DNA from 4 places in the Exiguobacterium sp. s56 genome. Region 4 is predicted to be linked to each of the others. Evidence: predicted binding sites of a transcription regulator. Region 4 holds the regulator's gene; each other region holds the start of a gene.
What was found. The regulator Rex, encoded in region 4, represses fermentation and respiration genes when NADH is low (regulators of the CRP and FNR family bind a similar motif). The targets are predictions, from matches to a motif close to TTGTGAAATATTTCACAA.

Region 1 (2,204 bases), on a different contig from region 4:
GTAGACATGATCGATAAACCAGTAGGGGGAAAAGATTATGGCAGACACGCTTAAAGTAACGAAACGAGAATTACGACCACGTTCGGTCCGCGCAAACTTGCGTAAAGAAGGTAAAGTACTAGGTGTCGTCTACGGCTATAAAGTCGAGAGCACACCAGTAGCATTCGAGGAGATGGCACTTCGCAAAATTCTCCGCGACCACGGTGACAACGCGCTAATCGAGTTGAACATCGACGGCAAGAAAGTAAACACGCTCGTTCACGGGACTGAAGTTGACCCGTTCACGAACGAATACAAGCACGTCGAGTTCATGGCCGTGAAGATGGACGAAGCGACGGAAGTCGAAGCGGACGTCACACTCGTCGGTGACGCGAAAGGTGTCAAAGAAGGCGGCTTCTTGGCGCAAACGCTCTATAAAGTTACGGTATCGGCGACACCGGCTAACATTCCGGAACGCATTGAACTCGATGTTTCTGAACTCGGTATCGGTGACTCGGTCACGGTAGCTGACATTCCAGAGAACAAAGACTATGACATCGTATCAGATGGCGAGCTTCAAATCGCATCTGTGAACGAGCCGGTCTCTCTTGAAGAGCTCGAGGCTGACACAGACACAACGACAGAAAGTGAAGCCGAAGCAACTGAAGAAGAGTCGGCTGAGGCATCATCTGAAGAGTCTGAAGAGAAGTCTGCAGACAAAGAATAAGCTGTATCGAACGACCCTTTGCGAAGGGTCGTTTTTTTCGTCACAAATCCGACAAATGTAAACGATTACGATGTGAAAAATGTGTCAACAAGGTCCAAGGTCGATTGCAATTTATTGGATTCGGGCTTATATTGTTAATGATTTCACATGTTCGTTCTTATTATATGGGTTCATTCAAACAGAAAGAAGGGTTTGTGACATGGCATCAATGGAAATCCATGCACTCGAATCATTACGGAAAAAAGCTCAGGCATCTTCGCAAATGATTCATTATCGGCCAATGGAATACTTTTTACGGGCAATGCTCGCGGGGATCTTTATCGGATTCGCTTCAATCTTCACACTTAAAGTTGTCAACGGGATGTACTTGATCGATTCGCCGTTCACGACACTCATCGGTGGGTTCTCATTCGGGATCGCGCTTGTCATGATCATCTACGGCGGAGCCGAACTGTTCACGGGGAACACAATGTATTTCACGACCTCGACGTTACGCGGCTATACGACGCTCAGTGACACGATGCTCGTCTGGTTACTTTGTTTCGTCGGGAACGCGCTCGGTGGCGTCTTGTTCGCCTTGTTGCTCGCCCCGACCGGCGTCATCCAAGAACTCGGGATGGACAACTGGCTGTTCGCGGTCGTCGAGAGCAAGATGCATCATACGACGGTCGAGATTTTCTTCCGTGCCATCTTCTGTAACTGGATGGTCTGTCTCGCGATTTTCTTACCAAAACAGATGAAAAATGAGTTCGCTCAAATCTTCTCGATGATTTTCCTCGTCGCCGTCTTCTTCGCGTCAGGATTTGATCACGTCATCGCCAACTTCGTCTTGTTTGCGCTCACGCTCGTCGTTCCACATCCTGAGGCGATTAGCTTTGCCGGCGCCATCCACAACTTGATTCCGGCCACGTTCGGTAACATCATCGGCGGCGCCTTGTTCATGGGTGCGATCTATACGTGGTTGAACGCGAAAGGCTTGCGCGAAGCCCAAGAGTCAGAGGAAAAAGAAGAAGTTGAATTAAAAATCGTGAAACCGGCTAAAGAATTATAAGTTGGGTCACTTGAAGAACGGTCGAGTCCAGATGCGGGCTCGGCTGTTTTTGCGTTTATATCACAACCAACGCTCACAATTTAGACTCCACATCTCCATGCTCAAACATGACATAATCTATATATGGAATTGAATCGAGTTATGAACTCGATTCATATCAATATATAGTGAGGTGATGCGGAGTGAACATGCTCCAGCTTTATGAAGATGTCTGTGTTCTCCCAGATCAAGATCTCGTACAAGAGAACGCCAACGTCGACGGGAAATCACCACTTGGCAAACTGGCACGATTATCCTCGGAAGTATCGAAACAGCTGTCGACAATGTACTTGTTGTCAGAGCGGACACGTCAGGCCGTCGCAGACAACTTTTTGTACATCCATGATGCCGACTATTACGTGACGGGATCGACGACGTGTTGTCAAATCCCGCTCGGCGAGTTGCTGA
Region 2 (2,204 bases), on a different contig from region 4:
CGCACAAGAGTCTGTTTTAATGACGAGTGTCTCGAGTTTTGCTTTCTCTTCTGGTGAGCAGAAGTAGCAACCGAGCGCCGTCATTTCGGCTTTCACTTCTTCGTACACTTCTTGGTCGACGATAATCGCTTGTTCAGATGCACAGATCATCCCGTTATCGAACGTTTTCGACAAGATGACGTCCGAGATGGCACGTTTTACTTTTGCTGTTTTGTCGATGTAGGCCGGAACGTTACCAGGACCGACGCCAAGGGCTGGTTTACCAGTCGAGTAGGCTGATTTGACCATCGCCGCTCCACCAGTTGCGAGGACCATGGCGACTCCTGGGTGGTTCATGAGCGCTTTCGTCGCGTCGAGTGACGGTTTTTCAACCCATTGAATCAAGTGTTCCGGAGCTCCCGCTTCGATGGCTGCGTCACGAAGGATGCGTGCCGCTTCACTTGAACACTGTTGTGCCGACGGGTGGAAACCGAAGATGATCGGGTTACGTGTTTTGATGGCGATGATTGCTTTGAACATCGTCGTTGATGTCGGGTTCGTGACCGGTGTGACCCCGGCGACGACTCCGACTGGTTCTGCGATGTACGTGATGCCGTTTTGCTCATCGTCCTCGATGACGCCGACCGTCTTCTCGCCACGGAGTGAGTTATAAATATATTCTGTCGCAAAGATGTTTTTGATCATTTTATCTTCAAACACACCGCGACCTGTTTCTTCATATGCATGTTTCGCGAGGGCGACGTGTTGTTCGAGACCGGCTAACGCCATCGCTTGAACAATCGCATCGATTTTCTCTTGGTCGAACGTCATCAATGTCTCGAGCGCCGTGTGGGCTCTAGTGACGAGCGTGTCGACCATCTGTTCTGCTGATGTTTCTACTACTGCTTTCTCTTTAACTGCCATGTTGGTTTCCTCCTCATGAATGAGAGCTTATACTGTTGACTTGATGGAGAGCACGGGGCAATCAGTTGGTTTGAGAAGAGTTTGTGCTTTCCTTCACATTCATAGAATACAACGTTTCTCGCATTTTGTGCGTGACAACAATGTGAACTCTTTCACAATATTTTTTAGGAGAATGAGGATAGGTCTTGCTTTTTCATATGACGCTCAGTAAAATCGAATGCGTTTTCATGAAAATAAAGCATATGCGATATGTAAACGCTTTCATCTATTGTGTCCATGATGAGGCGAATGCGCTGTGCAAAATGTCACGGGATGAGGATTGGTCGTCCACCCTGCGCTCGGTCGTGTATAATGAAGAAAGAACCTAATTAGGAAGTGACATGATTATGCCGAGACAAGACGCAGCCGATCAGTTCGTAAAACTGATCCCATTAATTCGCCGGAAGTTATTACGTCGTTCCGACCTTCCGCAAATCCCAAACTTAAACTTTTCCCACTTTCATCTCCTCATGTTGATTGAAGATGAAGGCGCGGTCACGAACGGACACATCAGTGAGACGTTATCGATTGCCCCGCCGAACGTGACGCCGCTCATCACGAAGCTCGTCGATGAGGGCTACATCACCCGCGTCCCGGACGAACGCGATCGTCGTGTCATCTGGAATCAACTGACCGAAAAGGGCGAACTCGTCCTCCGCGAGCGTCGCGATTCGTTCCGTCGCCTGTTCGAGGACCGTCTCGCGTTTCTGAACGAGGAAGAGACGGACCGCCTAATCGACAGTTTGAAGACGTTGACGGAGATCGTCGAGAAGATGGATAAAAGCGAGGGATGATTTTTGCTCGTCAACATCCACGTCTTCTTATATAATCGAGGATGAATCAATCGAACAATGGAAAGAGAGATGACATGTAATGGGTCGTAAATGGAACAACATTAAAGAGAAAAAGGCGTCAAAAGACGCCAATACGAGTCGCATCTATGCGAAGTTCGGCCGTGAAATCTACGTAGTCGCCCGTCAAGGGGAACCAGATCCAGAATCAAACCAAGCACTCAAGTTCGTCGTCGAACGAGCGAAGACGTACAACGTCCCGCGCGCAATCATCGACCGCGCCATCGACAAAGCGAAGGGCGGCGACGAAGAGAACTTCGATGAGCTCCGCTATGAAGGATTCGGACCGAACGGCTCGATGCTCATCGTCGACACGCTCACGAACAACGTCAACCGGACGGCGTCTGAAGTCCGCGCCGCTTTCGGTAAAAACGGCGGCAACATGGGTGTCAGCGGGTCAGTCGCTTACAT
Region 3 (2,204 bases), on a different contig from region 4:
GACGGTCATCGGCTACGGTTTCGGTTGGTTCGGGCTCTATTTACTCGGTGTCTTCTTCTCGACATCGTCGCTCGCCTCGAAATATCGTGCCCGGGACAAGGCGCCTGTCGATGAGATTGTTGAGAAATCGGGTCCCCGTGATTTCGTACAAGTGCTCGCCAATGGGGGCGTCGGCATGGTGACGGCGCTTGGAATGATTCTTGCGCCAAACGATGCCTGGTTATTCGCCTATGTCGCCTCGATTGCCGCAGCGACGAGTGATACGTGGGGATCTGAGTTCGGCGTCCTCGCCAAGCAGAAACCGCGCTCGATTCGGACGTTCCGTGAAGTCGAACCGGGAACGAGTGGTGGGGTGTCCGTGTTCGGTACGGTCATGTCGATTGTCGGGGCCACGGTCATCATCCTCGCCTCGCTTCCATTTATCGAGATCGATGTGACGTTCGCGCTCGTCTTGATTGCTCTCGGATTGAGCGGCAGCGTCGTCGACACATTGTTAGGGGCCACGGTGCAACGGAAATATCGATGCCGTGTGTGCGGCAAATTGACCGAGAAGAAAATGCATCATCGTGAGCCGACGGCTTATGTGTCGGGCTGGCGTTTTCTCGGCAATGACGCCGTCAACTTTTTGTCGATCGCCGCGGCCGCGACGATTAGTTTCCTCTTGTTACGATGAGGGTAGTACAGAAAATGTAGATGTTTCAAACGAATGTGAATTTTGTCACAATATCGCCAAAGTGAAAACGGTTTCCTTAGTAGTGAGTGTTTGTGAATGATGTTACAATCTTTATGTAACAGACATAACAAAAACATGAAACAGATTGTTCGAAGGGTGGAGAATCAATATGGAAACATTAAATCATGCAAAAGTAACACGCGTCGCGCTCGTTGGGGCCGGAGCGGTCGGTGCCAGCTTTGCGTACCAATTGACGACAGCAAGTCTTTGTGAGGAACTCGTCATTATCGACATCAACAAATCGAAGGCGGAAGGCGAAGCGATGGACTTGAACCACGGCGTCTCGTTCGCTTCTTCACCGATGCGCGTCTGGGCAGGGGACTATACGGACTGTGGTGCAGCAGATATCGTCGTCATCACTGCCGGTGCTCCGCAAAAACCGGGTGAAACTCGCCTCGACCTCGTCGAGAAGAACGCCAAAATCATGAAATCGATGATTGGGGACATCATGGCATCTGGATTCGACGGCATCATCATCATCGCCTCGAACCCGGTCGACATCATGACACATTTGGCTTGGAAATACTCAGGTTTACCGAAACACCGCGTGTTCGGATCAGGAACGGTACTCGATACGTCACGTCTCCGTTACATGCTCGGTGACTATTTCAACGTCGATCCACGCAACTGCCACGCCTACATCATGGGTGAGCACGGAGACACGGAATTCGCGGCCTGGAGCAACGCCCGCATCTACGGGAAGTCGGTCGAGCAGTTGCTTGAAGAGAACGACGAGTATACATGGGAAGACCTCGAAGACATCTACGTCAACGTTCGGGACGCGGCTTACCACATCATCGAGCGCAAAGGCGCGACGTACTACGCCATCGGCCTCGGTTTGCTCCGTCTCGTCAAGGCTGTGCTCCGTAACGAGAACACGTTGTTGACGGTCGGCGCACATTTAGATGGTGAATACGGCTTGAACGATATCCATATCGGTGTACCGGCCATCATCAACCGCCAAGGAGTCCGTCAAGTCGTGGAAATCGAGTTGTCAGACGAAGAAAAACAAAAGATGCATCATTCGGCAGAAGTGTTATTGAAAACGATGCAACCTGTCTTATAAGAACGATTACTCGTTCTGTCATGACCGTAGTTGGCTCCCGCCACTACGGTTTTTTTGTGGACCGACGGAAGAGCGGGGCAGATTGGGGCGATGCTCGATTTTGTCGTCCTGCCTAAATTCCTTTAGAATGAAAGTATAGAAGGAGGTGAGCCAACATGACAGAACCAGCTTGTTTTTGGGAAGATGTATATCGTGCCGTCGAAGCAGGAGGACGCATCGAGGGCGTCTTAGAGCCCTCGCGGGCACTTTTATTGTTCGACACGAAAGCGGGGGATGTCTATCACCTCTACATACGGACAGATAAGGCGTGGGCGAACCATGTCGCCTTGGACGTCGAGGCGGTCATGAACTCGTTTCGCTTGGCCCGAATCGGCCGCGAGAAGCTCCATGTCCACATTTATGGTG
Region 4 (2,204 bases):
CGGATCGTCGCCTCATATTGATAGCCGCCACGGTCTTTGAACGTATGCTGTTCTTCATCGTAAGACGACAAGAGGCGCTCATAGGCGGCCGGGTCGTTCAAGATGCGCTCAGAACCCATGTCTTGCTCCATGCGGCGCAGCGTCTTTTCTTGTTCAATTAAATCGGTGAAGACAGTCAACATTTCGTTCCACATCGTCTCGTTCGACTCTAACCCTGAATCTTGGGCGAGATAGCCGATGGTGACATCTTTAGGCTTCATGATGTCGCCCGAGTCATAGTTGTATTCCCCGGCGATGACTTTAAGCAATGTCGACTTGCCGGCACCGTTACGGCCGACAAGGGCGACACGTTCGCCTTCTTGAATTTCTAGTTTGACGTTCTCTAAAATCGGCTCGACGCCGAATGATTTCGATAAGTTATTGACTTGCAGTAGGATCAAGTGAAAAAACCCCTTTCTCTCTATTTAGTATACTTTATTTCTTCCCCTTTTCAGGTATATTCATTGAGTGGTCATGTGAATTCGTTTACAATCAAGGTGTATGAAATTAGATTCGTTTGAAACGCGTCGTAAAAAGGAGGCTCTTTCCGTTGAGTCAAAACGAACCAAAGATTCCGCAAGCGACAGCCAAACGGTTGCCACTATACTATCGGTTTATCCAAAGCCTACATTCATCAGGAAAACAGCGTGTCTCTTCTGCTGAACTGAGCGAGGCGGTCAAGGTCGATTCGGCCACGATCCGTCGCGATTTCTCGTACTTCGGTGCGCTCGGTAAAAAGGGATATGGCTATAACGTACAGTATCTGTTAGACTTTTTCCGTAAGACACTGAATCAGGACGAGATTACGAACGTCGCCTTAGTCGGGGTTGGTCATCTTGGGACAGCTTTCGTCAACTATAACTTCCTTAAAAACAATAACACACATATCGTCGTCGGGTTCGACGCAGACGAGACAAAAGTCGGCACGACGATGTCCGGTGTCCCGATTCATCACGTCGATGAGATGGAACAGATCATGAAACAAAACAAGATTGACGTCGCCATTCTCACGGTGCCGTCTGCCTATGCGCAACCGGTCGCGGACGACTTGGTCCGCTTCGGTATTAAAGGCATCTTGAACTTCACACCGGCCAGACTTACTGTGCCGGACACGGTCCGCGTCCATCACATCGACTTGTCGATCGAACTCCAGTCGCTCATTTACTTTATGCAACACTATCCATCTGCTGAGGGGGTCCATCAATAATGGAATTACTATCATCGTTGCTCGTCGTCGGTATTCCTGGGGGAGCGAGTATCTTCATTATCGCCATCGTCGCGCTTATCATCTTCGGGCCGAAGAAATTGCCTGAATTCGGACGCGCCGCCGGACAAACGCTCCGTGAGTTCAAAAATGCCACAAACGGCATGATGAACGAACATGAGGAGAAAGATAAGAAAGAACTTGAGAAGAAAGAGCAGTAATCATGAATCATCAACCTGATCAAGAGCGGGCGCTGTCCGATCACTTGACAGAGCTGCGGAGACGACTGATGCTGTCGGCATTTGTCGTCTTTGCCTTCTTTTTGATCGCTTTGCCGAGTGTCAAATACGTGCTCGCCTATCTGCAGGCGGACCTCGTCGAACGAGGGCTCGAACTGAACGCCTTTGGGGTCGCGGACCCGCTCATGATTTACTTGAACTTGGCGCTCGTCATCGGGCTCGTCGCATCCGGTCCGTTTCTACTGTATCAACTGTGGGCGTTCGTCGCACCTGGTCTGCATCCGAACGAGCGGAAAGCGACGCTCGCCTATATCCCGATCATCTTCATCTTGTTCCTGATCGGTCTCGCGTTCGCCTATTATTGGTTGTTCCCGCTCGTCCTCGATATCTCGACGGACCTCGGGCAAGACCTCGGGCTAACGCAAATCATCGGGGCGTCGAACTACTTCACGTTCTTGCTGCAACTGACCATCCCATTCGGACTGTTATTCCAGTTGCCGGTCGTGACGATGTTCTTGACGCGCATCGGTGTCGTGACACCGTACTTCCTGTCATCGATTCGGAAATATGCGTACTTCGCCTTGTTCGTCATCGCGGCCTTCATCACGCCGCCGGATTTGACGTCGCACCTCATGGTGTCGCTGCCGCTCTTCTTCTTGTATGAAATCAGCTTGTCGATTTCACGCATCACGTACCGGGGCGTGCTCCGTCGTGAGAAAGAG

Region 1: the regulator Rex is predicted to act here: its motif matches at 838-855, upstream of KNP71_RS02430 (formate/nitrite transporter family protein).
Region 2: the regulator Rex is predicted to act here: its motif matches at 1,044-1,061, upstream of adhE (bifunctional acetaldehyde-CoA/alcohol dehydrogenase).
Region 3: the regulator Rex is predicted to act here: its motif matches at 707-724, upstream of KNP71_RS04000 (L-lactate dehydrogenase).

The regions. Positions count from the first base shown of each region.
Region 1 covers NZ_JACSLR010000001.1:463,852-466,055, forward strand. Annotated here, with positions in the region: gene KNP71_RS02425 (50S ribosomal protein L25/general stress protein Ctc) at 38-706, shown strand; gene KNP71_RS02430 (formate/nitrite transporter family protein) at 915-1,757, shown strand; gene KNP71_RS02435 (anaerobic ribonucleoside triphosphate reductase) at 1,946-2,204, shown strand, end outside.
Region 2 covers NZ_JACSLR010000001.1:508,684-510,887, reverse strand. Annotated here, with positions in the region: gene adhE (bifunctional acetaldehyde-CoA/alcohol dehydrogenase) at 1-903, opposite strand, end outside; gene KNP71_RS02635 (MarR family winged helix-turn-helix transcriptional regulator) at 1,290-1,736, shown strand; gene KNP71_RS02630 (YebC/PmpR family DNA-binding transcriptional regulator) at 1,816-2,204, shown strand, end outside.
Region 3 covers NZ_JACSLR010000002.1:196,461-198,664, reverse strand. Annotated here, with positions in the region: gene KNP71_RS04005 (DUF92 domain-containing protein) at 1-673, shown strand, start outside; gene KNP71_RS04000 (L-lactate dehydrogenase) at 843-1,799, shown strand; gene KNP71_RS03995 (rhomboid family intramembrane serine protease) at 1,955-2,204, shown strand, end outside.
Region 4 covers NZ_JACSLR010000010.1:9,561-11,764, forward strand. Annotated here, with positions in the region: gene KNP71_RS10215 (ABC-F family ATP-binding cassette domain-containing protein) at 1-440, opposite strand, end outside; gene KNP71_RS10220 (redox-sensing transcriptional repressor Rex) at 590-1,246, shown strand; gene KNP71_RS10225 (twin-arginine translocase TatA/TatE family subunit) at 1,279-1,464, shown strand; gene tatC (twin-arginine translocase subunit TatC) at 1,467-2,204, shown strand, end outside.